3 regions of the Diaphorobacter nitroreducens genome follow, and region 3 is predicted to be linked to each of the others. Evidence: predicted binding sites of a transcription regulator. Region 3 holds the regulator's gene; each other region holds the start of a gene.
What was found. Region 3 encodes FNR, which switches genes on or off when oxygen is low (the NO sensors DNR and NnrR bind a similar motif). Its sites were predicted from a motif close to TTGATNNNNATCAA; they were not measured.
Positions count from the first base shown of each region.

Region 1: a site for FNR is predicted at 2,357-2,370, ahead of cyoA (ubiquinol oxidase subunit II). Genes of this name have one in related genera too.
Region 2: a site for FNR is predicted at 1,836-1,849, ahead of ubiU (ubiquinone anaerobic biosynthesis protein UbiU). Genes of this name have one in related genera too.

Region 1 covers NZ_CP016278.1:520,649-524,945, reverse strand. The annotation lists gene tolA (cell envelope integrity protein TolA) at 1-731, shown strand, start outside; gene BA022_RS02415 (MFS transporter) at 853-2,184, opposite strand; gene cyoA (ubiquinol oxidase subunit II) at 2,496-3,545, shown strand; gene cyoB (cytochrome o ubiquinol oxidase subunit I) at 3,607-4,297, shown strand, end outside.
Region 2 covers NZ_CP016278.1:200,987-205,283, reverse strand. The annotation lists gene dnaK (molecular chaperone DnaK) at 1-518, shown strand, start outside; gene dnaJ (molecular chaperone DnaJ) at 614-1,744, shown strand; gene ubiU (ubiquinone anaerobic biosynthesis protein UbiU) at 1,935-2,981, shown strand; gene BA022_RS00915 (U32 family peptidase) at 3,090-3,992, shown strand; gene ubiT (ubiquinone anaerobic biosynthesis accessory factor UbiT) at 4,018-4,297, shown strand, end outside.
Region 3 covers NZ_CP016278.1:2,131,385-2,135,681, forward strand. The annotation lists gene hemN (oxygen-independent coproporphyrinogen III oxidase) at 1-1,182, opposite strand, end outside; gene fnr (fumarate/nitrate reduction transcriptional regulator Fnr) at 1,354-2,097, shown strand; gene BA022_RS09995 (hypothetical protein) at 2,139-2,426, opposite strand; gene BA022_RS10000 (FixH family protein) at 2,503-2,781, opposite strand; gene ccoG (cytochrome c oxidase accessory protein CcoG) at 2,843-4,285, opposite strand.

The DNA.
Region 1 (4,297 bases), 1.6 Mb from region 3:
CACCAGAGCCCGCGCCCGCACCGCCGCCTCCACCGCCACCACCGCGTCCGGAGCAAGCCGACACGCGCGAGGCCGATATCGCCCTGCAGCAGCAGAAGAAGCGCCTGGAAGAAGAAAAGAAAAAGCGCGAACAGCAACTGGAGCGCGAGAAGCGCGAACGCGAGCGCAAGGAAGAAGAGCGCCGCGAGCGGCTGGAGCAGGAGAAGAAGGAACGCCTGCTGGCGCAGCAAAAGGCCGAGCGCGAGAAAGCCGAACGCGAAAAGGCCGAGAAGGAGAAGGCCGCCAAGGCCGAGCAGGACAAACAGAAGAAGCTGGCCGAGGACAAGCGTCGCAAGGCCGAGGAAGCCCGTGAAGCCAAAGAGGCCGAGGCGCGCCGCCAGGAGAACCTGCGCCGCATGCAGGGGCTGGCAGGCGCCACGGGCGGCGAGACCGCCACGGGCACCGCGCAGCGCAGCTCCGGCCCCTCGGGCAGCTACGGTGGCAAGGTGGCCGCCAAGGTACGCCCCAACATCGTCTATCCCGACACCATCTCGGGCAACCCGCGCGCCGAGGTCGAGGTGCGCGCCGCTCCGGACGGTACCATCGTCGGCGCGCGCATCACCCAGTCCAGCGGCAACAAGGCGTGGGACGACGCGGTGATTCGTGCGCTGCACCGCACGGAAACCCTGCCACGCGACGTGGACGGCCGCGTGCCGTCGTCCTTGGTGATCGGCTTCCGCCCGCGCGACTGAAGCAAAAAGAGAGCTGCCTGCGCTTGTCCCTCAACGGTTTCACATTGAAAACACTGTGAAACCTATTTGAGTCAAGCGCCGGCAGCTATCATTTTCGATAACAGCCGACAGCCAGTCGAACTCAGCTGCGCTGCTCGATGAGGCGATTGATACGCAACGCGCCGAGTGTGCAGACCACGCCCGACAGCAGATACAGCGTCACCGCCCCCAGCCCGAAACGTGCCGACAGCCCCAAGGCCACCAACGGCGCGAAGGCCGCGCCGATCAGCCAGGCCAGGTCGGACGACAGTGCCGCCCCGGTGTAGCGGTGCTGGGTGGAGAAGTTGGCCGTCACCGTGCCCGATGCCTGGCCGTACGACAGGCCCAGCAGCACGAAGCCCAGCAGCAGGAACACCGTGCCGCCCACCGCGCCACCGCCCAGCAGCCAGGGCGTGGCCAGGCTGAACAGGCCAATCAGCACGGCCATGGAGCCCAACAGGTTGCGCCGGCCCATGCGGTCGGCCAACCGCCCCGACACCACCACCGCGCCGATGGCCAGGAATGCGCCGGCGATCTGCACGCACAGCACCTCGGCCATGGAGCGGTCGGAGAACAGGGCGAACCACGACAGCGGGAACACCGTCACCACGTGAAAGAGTGCGAAGCTAGCGAGTGCCGCAAAGGCGCCCAGCACCACATTGCTCCCCTCTTCGCGCATCACGCGGGCCACGCCCACGGGCTCCAGTTCCTTCTCTTGCAGCAATTCGGCATAGGACTGCCCCACCACCAGGCGCAGCCGCGCAAACAGCGCCACCACGTTGATCGCAAAGGCCACGCAGAACGGGTAGCGCCAGCCCCAGGCCAGGAATTCTTCGCTGGAGAGGCTGCCGTACAGGTAGGCGAACAACCCGGCGGCCAATGCAAACCCTACGGGCGCGCCCAGTTGCCCCACCATGGAATACCAGCCGCGGCGCTCCGGCGGTGCCGCCATCGCCAGCAGCGACGGTAGCCCGTCCCAGGAGCCGCCCAGCGCCAGCCCCTGGCCGAAGCGCAGCACCGCCAGCGCCCCGGCGGCTGCCAGCCCCGCCACGTGGTAACTGGGCAGGAAGGCCATGCTCACCGTACAGCCGCCCAGCAGGAACAGCGCCAGCGTCAGCTTGGTGCCGCGCCCCCAGCGCCGCTGCACGGCCATGGAGATGGCGGTGCCCAGCGGCCGGGCGATGAAGGCGATGGCAAAGATGGCAAAGGCCATGAGCGTGCCGTCCAGCCGCGACATGAAGGGGAACAACAGCGACGGGAAGACCAGCACGCAAGCGATCCCGAATACGAAGAAGTCGAAATACTCCGACGCGCGCCCGATGATCACGCCCACGGCGATCTCGCCCGGGGTGACGTCTTCGTCGGTGTGCGCGCGCGACAGCGATGCCGCGCTCTCGGGGCCGTAAACGGGGTATGCGACGGAACCGCTACTCATGACCGTACTCCTTGGCTTTGCAGACACAGCTCCGTTCTACACGCAAGCCCCGCGGTCAACAAGTACGCTTACACTGAGGTCCCGCGCGGGAAAACCCTCACGCCCAGTCGGCCATCCGCGCCGCCATGGTCGCGCCCGCAGGCCGCATACGGCCTGCCATCACGCCATAAGTTTGACCCTGGACAAAATGTCCAATCGACAAATGCGCTAGGCGTATTACATTCATCTCCGTCCAGTAATTCGCGTTTACACCTAGCGCCGCGCCCGCCCGCGCGACGCAAGGCCGTGCACGCTTTTTGACACGCCTAGCAATGCTCCAACTGAAGAAACTCCGCGGGCCCACCTGGCTCGCCGCGGCTTTGGCCGCAGCCAGCCTGGCTGGTTGCAGCAAGGCCGTTGTATTGAACCCGGCGGGTGATATCGCAGCCCAGCAGGGCAACCTGGTGGTGACTGCCACGGTGCTGATGCTGATCGTCATCGTGCCGGTGATCCTGCTGACGCTGCTGTTCGCCTGGAAGTACCGCCAGGGCAACACCGACGCCGAGTACGACCCCGACTGGCACCACTCCACCTCGCTGGAGCTGGTGATCTGGAGCGTGCCGCTGATGATCATCATTGCCCTGGGCGCGCTGACCTGGATCGCTACCCACAAGCTGGACCCCTACCGCCCCCTGGACCGCATCGACGCCCAGCGCGCGCTGGCCGCCGACATCAAACCGCTGGAAGTGCAGGTGGTCGCCATGGACTGGAAGTGGCTGTTCTTCTACCCCGAGCAGGGCATTGCCACGGTGAACGAGGTGGCCGCGCCTGTGGACCGCCCGATCCTGTTCAAGCTCACCGCCACATCCACCATGAACGCGTTCTACGTGCCCGACCTGGCCGGCATGATCTACGCCATGCCTGGCATGCAGACCGAGCTGAACGCCATCATCAACAAGCCCGGCGTGTTCCATGGCCTCGCCTCGCACTACAGCGGCCCCGGCTTCTCCGGCATGACCTTCAAGTTCCACGGCCTGAGCGATGCCGAGTTCGCCCAGTGGGTGGACAAGGCCAAGACCGAAGGCAAGCCCCTGGACAAGACCACCTACCTGCAACTGGCCAAGCCCAGCCAGCGCGACCCCGTGCAGCGCTTTTCCACCGTGGAAGACGGCCTGTACGGCAAGGTGCTCAACCGCTGCGTGGAAGACGGCCAGATGTGCATGCACGACATGATGGCCATCGACGCGCTCGGCGGCGAAGCCTTCGTCAAAGCCAACGGTCTAACGCTGCCACAGGACGTATGCACCGCCGGCAACGCGCCACAGATCCTGGCCGCGCTGCAGCCGGGCTTAGCCCTCCCCGAGGCCCCCACCCAACAGTGAATTTGACGGACCCGACGCGGGCGCCAAGCCGGCGCCGGGCCCATTAGCCAAGAGATTCGATATGTTGTCTGAACAAACTACCCCAGCCCACTGGCTGTTGGGCCGCATCACCTGGGACTCGATCCCGATGGCGCACGAGCCCATCGTGCTGTGGACCTTCATCGCGGTGGTCCTGGGTGGCATCGTGATGCTGGCCGGCCTCACCAAGTTCCGTCTGTGGGGCCCGCTGTGGCGCGACTGGATCTGCTCCATCGACCACAAGAAGATCGGCATCATGTACATGATCCTGGGCCTGGTCATGTTCCTGCGCGGCTTCGCCGACGCGGTGATGATGCGCTTGCAGCAGGCCATGGCTGTGGGCGAGAGCATGGGCTACCTGCCGCCGCACCACTACGACCAGATCTTCACGGCCCACGGCGTGATCATGATCTTCTTCGTGGCCATGCCCTTCGTCACGGGCCTGATGAACTACCTCGTGCCGCTGCAGATCGGCGCGCGCGACGTGTCGTTCCCCTTCCTGAACAACTTCAGCTTCTGGATGACCACCGGCGGCGCCGTGCTGGTGATGATCTCGCTGTTCCTGGGCGAGTTCTCCACCTCCGGCTGGCTGGCGCTGTCCAACCTCGGGGCGCAGGACCCTGGCGTGGGTCTCGACTATTACATCTGGGGCCTGCAGATTGCGGGGGTGGGCACCACCTTGTCGGGCATCAACCTGATCGTCACCATCATCAAGATGCGCGCGCCGGGCATGA
Region 2 (4,297 bases), 1.9 Mb from region 3:
TGACCTTTGACATCGACGCCAACGGCATCCTGCACGTGGGCGCCAAGGACAAGGGCACGGGCAAGGAGAACAAGATCACCATCAAGGCCAACTCCGGCCTGTCCGAGGACGAGATCCAGAAGATGGTGAAGGACGCCGAGCTCAACGCCGCCGACGACAAGAAGAAGCTGGAGCTGGTGCAGGCTCGCAACCAGGGTGAAGCCGCCGTGCACACCGTGAACAAGAGCCTGTCCGAGCACGGCGACAAGCTGGACGCCGGTGAGAAGGAAAAGATCGAGGCCGCCGTGAAGGACTTGGAAGCTGCCCTCAAGACCGAGGACAAGGCCGCCATCGACGAGAAGACCACCGCACTGATGGCTGCCAGCCAGAAGCTCGGCGAGAAGATGTACGGCGATGCACAGGCCGCTCAAGGGGCCGAGGCTGCCGGTGCGCAAGCTGCCGCCAGTGGCTCCGCCGGCGCCGCCGCGCAGGACGACAACGTGGTGGATGCCGAGGTCAAGGAAGTCAAGAAGGGCTGATCGCGCCAGCGCATCCCGTGCCTAGCCGCCGCGTCGGGCCCCGCCAGCCGGGGTTCGCGCGGCGTTCGTGCTCCCAACCGGCCTGAAGATTGCCCATGTCCAAGAGAGATTTTTACGAGGTCCTTGGCGTTCCCAAGAACGCCTCGGACGACGAGCTCAAGAAAGCCTATCGCAAGCTCGCCATGAAGTACCACCCTGACCGCAACCAGGGTGACGCTGCCAAGCCCGCCGAGGAGAAGTTCAAGGAGGCCAAGGAGGCCTACGAGATCCTGTCCGACGCACAGAAACGCGCCGCCTACGACCAGTACGGCCACGCGGGCGTAGACCCCAACATGCGTGGCGGCATGGGTGGCGCCGAGGGCTTTGGTGGCTTTGCCGAAGCCTTCGGAGACATCTTCGGCGACATGTTCGGCGGCGCGCGCGGACGCGGCGGCCGGCAGGTGTACCGCGGCAACGACCTGTCCTACGCCATGGACGTGACGCTCGAAGAGGCTGCCAAGGGCAAGGAAGCGCAGATCCGCATTCCCAGTTGGGAAAGCTGCGAGACCTGCCACGGCAGCGGCGCCAAACCCGGCACCAGCGCCAAGACCTGCGGCACCTGCCAGGGCTCTGGCACGGTGCAGATGCGCCAGGGTTTCTTCAGCGTGCAGCAGACCTGCCCCCACTGCCGCGGCACGGGCAAGATCATTCCCGAGCCCTGCACGGCCTGCCACGGCCAGGGCCGGGTCAAGAAACAAAAGACGCTGGAGGTGAAGATCCCCGCCGGCATCGACGACGGCATGCGCATCCGCTCCACCGGCAACGGGGAACCGGGCACCAATGGCGGGCCGCCGGGCGACCTGTACATCGAGATCCGCATCAGGAAGCACGACATCTTCGAGCGCGACGGCGACGATCTGCACTGCCAGGTTCCGGTGAGCTTCATCACCGCGGCGCTGGGTGGAGAGATCGAGGTGCCCACGCTGCAGGGCAAGGCGGCCATCGATATCCCCGAAGGCACACAGGCCGGCAAACAGTTCCGCCTGCGGGGCAAGGGCATCAAGGGGGTGCGCGCCAGCTACCCCGGCGATCTGTACTGCCACATCATCGTGGAAACCCCGGTCAAGCTCACCGAGCACCAGCGCAAGCTGCTCAAGGAACTGGACGAGTCGCTCAAGAAGGGCGGTGCCAAGCATTCGCCGTCCACCGAGAGCTGGACCGACCGGCTCAAGAGCTTCTTCAGCTGACCCCCTGGACAAGGCCCGCGGACAGCGGGCCTTTTTTTGCCTGGGCTTTGGTCAATCCCGATCTGTTTATTCAGGAACGACCGGCCCATCGTTGACAAAAATCAGGTTATGGGTATTCACCGCGACCTAAGGTACGCAGCCTGCGCAGGATCAGACGATCCGCGCACAAGCCAGCCGAAAGAGCGCCCCCGTGACCGACCCAGCCCGCCAACCGACTTCCCCCGACATCCCTTCCGCACCCGAACTGGTCTGCCCCGCCGGCAGCCTGCCTGCACTCAAGGCGGCCGTTGACGGCGGAGCCGACTGCGTCTACCTCGGACTGCGCGACGCGACGAATGCACGCAATTTCGCGGGTCTGAACTTTGACGAGGCGGCCATCCAGAACGGCATTGCCTACGCCCATGCGCGCGGGCGCAAGGTGCTGCTGGCACTCAACACCTACCCGCAGGCCGCCAACCCCGCTCCCTGGCGCGCCGCCCTGGACCGCGCGGCCGCCTGGGGGATCGACGCCGTGATCATGGCCGATCCCGGCCTCATGCAATACGCCATGCGCCACCATCCGCAGCTGCGGCTGCACCTGTCGGTGCAGGGCTCGGCCACCAACCACGACGCCATCAACTTCTACCACCAGCAGTTCGGCATCCAGCGCGCCGTACTGCCGCGCGTGCTCTCGCTGGAGCAGGTGCGCCAGGTGATCGACCGCACGCCGGTGGAGATCGAGGTGTTCGCCTTCGGCAGCCTGTGCGTGATGGTCGAAGGGCGCTGCGCGCTGTCGTCTTATGCCACGGGTGAGTCGCCCAACACGCACGGCGTGTGCTCACCCGCGAAGTTCGTGCGCTGGCAGGAGACGCCCAAGGGCCTGGAGTCGCGCCTGAATGGCGTGCTCATCGATCGCTACGGCAACGGCGAGAACGCCGGCTACCCCACGCTCTGCAAGGGCCGCTTCGACGTGGGCGACGAGAGCAACTACTACGCGCTGGAGGAACCCACCAGCCTCAATACGCTGGAACTGCTGCCCAAGCTTGTGAAGATGGGCGTGCGTGCCTTCAAGATCGAGGGCCGTCAGCGCAGCCCCGCGTACGTGGCCCAGGTGACCAAGGTCTGGCGCGAGGCCATCGACCACTGCATGGCGCAAGGCCACCTGTACAGCCCCAAGACCGCCTGGATGGCCAGCCTGGACCAGGTGGCCGAGGGCCAGCAGCACACGCTGGGCGCCTACCACCGCCCCTGGAAATGAAGTGCGAAGAACACCCCCTGTGCCGTTGCCCGGCAGCCTGGGCCTGGGTCACGCCGATTTATGCGGCGGGGACTGCGCTTGGCCCCCTGAAGAACTGAGAGCATCAAGATGAAACTAGCCCTGGGCCCGCTGCAGTACTACTGGCCGCGCGATACCGTTTTTGATTTTTACCAGGCCATGGCCGAGACGCCGGTGGACGTCGTCTACCTTGGCGAAGCCGTGTGCTCGCGCCGCCGCGAGCTGCGCCAGAGCGACTGGATCGACATCGCACGCATGCTGCGCGACGCCGGCAAGCAGGCGGTGCTCTCCACCATGGTGCTGCTGGAATCCACGTCCGACGTATCCGCCATGCACAAGATCGCCCAGGACGAGGAATTCCTCATCGAGGCGAACGACATGGGCGCCGTGCACCAGCTCGCAGGCAAGCGCGCCTTCGTCGCCGGCCCCCAGCTCAACCTGTTCAATGCCGATTCGCTGAACTGGATGGTCGGCCTGGGCGCCAGCCGCTGGGTCATGCCATTGGAGATGCGCCAGGCCGACCTGGCCGTGCTGCAGCAACACAAACCCGCGGGGCTGGAGACCGAAGTCTTCGCCTACGGCCGCATGCCCTTGGCGTTCTCGGCGCGCTGCTTCACGGCACGCCACTACAACCTGCCCAAGGACGACTGCGGTTTTCGCTGCATCGAGCACCCGGACGGCCAGCTGCTGGCCACCCGCGAAGGCGAGGGCTTCCTGGTGCTCAACGGCATCCAGACCCAGTCGGCGCGCGTGCACAACCTCATCCAGGACGTACCTGCGCTGCGCGCGCTGGGCGTGGAACTGCTGCGCCTGTCCCCCCAATCGCAGCACATGGCAGAGGTTATCGCCGCCTTCGACGCAGCCCGCAAGGCGCCCCAACCCGATGCAGGTGCCCTTGACCGCATGCGCCCCCTGATGCCCGAGGCCCCCTGCAACGGTTACTGGCACGGCAAGCCCGGACTGGATCTGGTGCAGCCCGCCGTGACATCCTGAGCCACCGCACTTACTCCTTCAAGCCATGACCGCTACCCCACCCGCACCGTTCACCCTGCCGCGCCCCGTGGGCGCCGTGCTCTCGCGTCTGCCCGCCTATCCGGGCTCGGTCCTGCTGGTTACAGCCATCAACCTGGCCCTGTCGCACCATCTGCCTCAGGACGTGAAGGACCTGCTCAAGGACAAGCGCCTGTCCATCCGCGTGCGCGACGCGCGCGTGGCCTTCGACTTCACCTGGAACGGCCAGCGCTTTGCGCCCAGCGCGCCGCAGGCCAACCCGGACCTCGCGATCAGCGCCAATGCGC
Region 3 (4,297 bases):
GGACTGTTCCAACGGCTCAAACAGCAATTCACCTTGGCACATCAACGCCATGATGACTGCGCGGCGCACCAAGTCGTCCTTGGTCAACGCCAGCCCGCGCACCACAGGCAAATGCCCCTGGTTAATGCAGTCGTAATACTCGTCCAGCGTTTTCACATTTTGGCTGTAAGTAGCGCCCACGCGCCCGATGGCAGAAACGCCCAGACCAATCAGGTCGCAATCGGGCTGCGTGCTATAGCCTTGGAAATTGCGGTGCAGCCTGCCTTGCCGCTTGGCCACCGCCAGCGCATCGTCAGGCAGCGCAAAATGGTCCATGCCCACGTAGACGTAGCCGGCTTCCTGGAACACATCAAGTGACCGGGCCAGCATGGACACCTTGGCCGAAGCCATGGGCAACTCGGCCGTGATGATGCGTCGCTGCGACTTGAAGCGTTCTGGCAAGTGAGCGTACGCATACAGCGCGATCCGGTCTGGCCGCAGCTCGGCTACCTGCTCCAAGGTGCGATCAAACGACTCCGGTGTCTGTCGCGGCAGCCCGTAGATCAAATCCACGTTCACCGATTCAAACCCGAGCTTCCGAGCCGCATCGACCAACGCGAACACCTTTTCGGCAGGCTGAATGCGGTGCACGGCCTTTTGTACTTCAGGGTCGAAATCCTGCACGCCAAAGCTCAGGCGATTGAAACCCAGCTCCGCCAACAATCCCAGCCGCGCTTCATCCACGGTCCGGGGGTCCACTTCTATGGAGTACTCCCCCCCCGGAACGAGGACGAAACTGCGCCTCAGCATGCCCATCAGTTCGCGCAAACCGTCATCCGTCAGAAAAGTAGGCGTGCCTCCGCCGAAATGCAGCTGGCTCACATGCTGACCCACACCGCAGTGCGCCGTATGCAGGTCGATCTCACGGCTGAGGTAACGCAAGTAGACCTCTGCCCGCTCTGGATGCCGGGTAATGATCTTGTTACACGCGCAGTAATAGCACAGCGATTCACAAAACGGGATGTGGACATAAAGCGACAAAGGCATCGCCTTGGCTACCGAACCCACGCGACGCTGCTGCAGCGCAAGGATGTATTCCCGCTCGCCAAAAGCCTCGACAAAACGATCAGCAGTCGGATAAGAGGTGTAGCGCGGCCCTGGGACGTCAAAGCGACGCAGGAGCTCTGTTGTAACAACGGTCATGACGGGATTCCTTGCACTTTCATATCACTGTGCCGTAGAGTCCCCCATGAGTCCTTGACGTTGATCAAGCGCCCATAAGGTCCTTGTGGCGACAATTTGACTTCGGCTCAAAGTCGTCCAACGGCCTACGGCATTCCATGTCTCCCAGCCGTTCAGAGGTAAGCTCAAGCCATGAACAGGGTTCCCATGCATACGAATCTCCAGACCATCAAAGTTGCCTGCTCAAACTGCAATCTGCGTGAGCTGTGCATGCCCGTGGGTCTGGACGACCAGCAACTCAAGCGCATCGATGACATTGTTGCTGTACGACGCAAGATCAAGCGTGGCGGCACGCTTTTCCGGAACGGTGAACCCTTCACATCCCTTTTTGCCATCCGCACCGGATTCTTCAAGACCTGTGTCGCCACCGAAGACGGTCGCGATCAAGTGACGGGTTTTCAAATGGCGGGCGAGATCATCGGCCTGGATGGCATCGTGAGCGACCGCCACACTTGCGATGCGGTGGCGCTTGAAGACGCCGAAGTATGCGTCATGCCCTTCGACCGTATTGAAGAGTTGTCGCGCGAAGTAACGGCACTACAGCACCATGTGCACAAGATCATGAGCCGCGAGATTGTTCGTGAGCATGGGGTCATGCTGTTGCTGGGGAGTATGCGTGCCGAGGAACGCCTTGCCGCATTCCTGTTGAATCTCGTACAACGCTTGCATGCTCGGGGTTTCTCACAATCCGAATTGGTGCTGCGCATGACACGCGAAGAGATCGGCAGCTACCTGGGATTGAAACTGGAAACCGTCAGCCGCACGTTTTCCAAGTTCGTGGAAGAAGGTATTGTGGAAGTAAAACAGCGCCATGTGCGCATCGTCGATACCGATGCGCTGAAGCGCATTGTCAACAGCCAGCAAGCCTGCCATTAAGCCTCGGTTTTTTGTTCATTCATAACTGATCGGCGGAAAGATCAGGAAACGTATTTGGCGCAATCAGCCGGCCGCGCCCCTTTGGGCACGGGGCAGCGATTCAACTCAAAGGGCGAGAGTGACAACAGCGTCGTCAATGCGCTGGAAGCCATGAGTACGAACCAGAACGTGAAGAAGGCGATGGTATACACACCTTCGCGCGAGAGATGCAGGGGTTGATCAAACCACTGCAGCGCTTCTGGATCCACGAAGGCGAACACTACCATTTCCATGACGCCCGCCATCAAAAAGGCCGGCCACGCGATCCACATCAATCGTTGCATCCACATTCGCCCATCTCCTAGCAAGTGTAGTTGACAGCCTAGCATCTGTTCTCCGGCATGCAAAGAGGACTCGCCCTGCCGGTCAGCGCGGTTGATCCTCCAGCGGAGTAGCTGCATGGTTGCGCCCCTTCATGGCAGGCGTCATGTCGCCCCCAGACTCCTTCAGGGTCTCGTTGATGTTCAAGCCCCGTTGGTAATAGTCTTCCGCGATGACGGGGTCGGGTTTGCTCACGGCCAGCCAGAGGGTCACGAAGCCCGCAATGATGACAATCACCGGCCCCGCGATGACAAGCCAGACATGGCCAAACGTCCACCAAGGCTTTCCGTCGTCGTCCAGTTTCATGGGGGAATTACTCAACATTTATATTAACTCCTCGCTCATTTATGAGCACAGCTTGTTCATTTGTATTCCACGACCGCCTTCAGCGGGGTACGAGGAATACGGATTTCTCTGCCACTTGGGCTTTATCACCCTGCGCTTGAATATCGAAATACACCGTATGCGATCCAGGAGATGCTGAGCCATACGGAATTTGAAGACGGACAACCACCCATCGGGATTCCGCCGGTCCAATGTCAATTGCGGTCTCGGACGCCACTTCCAGCCCTTCCATACCGTGGGCGCTGATGGTGTAGCGCTGCGCCCCCTCCGTGGCGTTCATGATCTGCAGCCGGTAGATATTTTCCAGCTTGCCTCCCGCCACGATGCGCGAGAGCGCAGCGCGGTCGCGCACGATGTCCACCTTCAACGGGGTGCGTACCACCAAGCTGGCCAGCATGCCGATGCACAACACCACCAGCACCGCTGAATAGAACAACACACGGGGTCGCAGCACGCGTTTGAGCATTTGCGATTGGGTCCAGTGGTTCTTGACGCCGTTCTGCGTTGAGAAGCGAATAAGCCCGCGCGGATACTTCATCTTGTCCATCACGGTATTGCAAGCGTCCACGCAGAGACCGCAACCAATGCATTCATATTGCAGTCCGTTGCGAATATCGATACCCGTTGGGCAGACCTGGACACACAGCGTGCAATCGATGCAGTCACCCAGTCCCGCAGCTTTGTGGTCTACCGTCTTGTTACGGGGCCCGCGAGGCTCGCCGCGCTCAGGATCGTAAGAGACGACCAGCGTGTCCCTGTCGAACATTGCGCTTTGGAAACGCGCATAAGGGCACATGTATTTGCATACCTGCTCGCGCAGGAATCCTGCGTTACCGTACGTGGCCAACCCATAGAAGATCACCCAGAATATCTGCCACCCTCCTTGCAGGGCCAGCAACTCTCCCCCCAGCTCGCGAATCGGAACGAAATAGCCCACGAAGGTGAAGCCGGTCCAGAATGCGACCGCAATCCAAATGGCTTGCTTGACAGATTTTTTCCAGATCTTCTCAAATGTCCACGGACCATTGTCCAGGCGCATACGGGCACTGCGGTCGCCTTCGACTTTGTGCTCGATCCACATGAACATTTCCGTGTATACGGTCTGGGGACAGGAGAAGCCGCACCACAGGCGTCCCGCCACTGCGGTAAACAGAAAAAGCGACAGCGCGGAAATAATCAGCAAACCCGTCAGATAAATGAAGTCCTGCGGGTAAAGCACCAAACCAAAAATATAGAAACGGCGTGCTCCGAGGTCAAAGAGCACCATCTGGCGCTGGCCCCACTCCAGCCATGGCAGGCCATAGAAAACCAGCTGTGTCAGAAACACCATCGCCCAACGCCAACGTGCGAACACTCCACTTATCGAGCGTGGATAGATTTTCTTTTGCGCCTCATAGAGCGAAATGACCTCGGTCTGCGAACTTTCGGCCCCCACTGGCGTGATAGGAATCACCTTACGGGGCTGACCTTCGGCTGGCTTCATGGTGGAATCTCA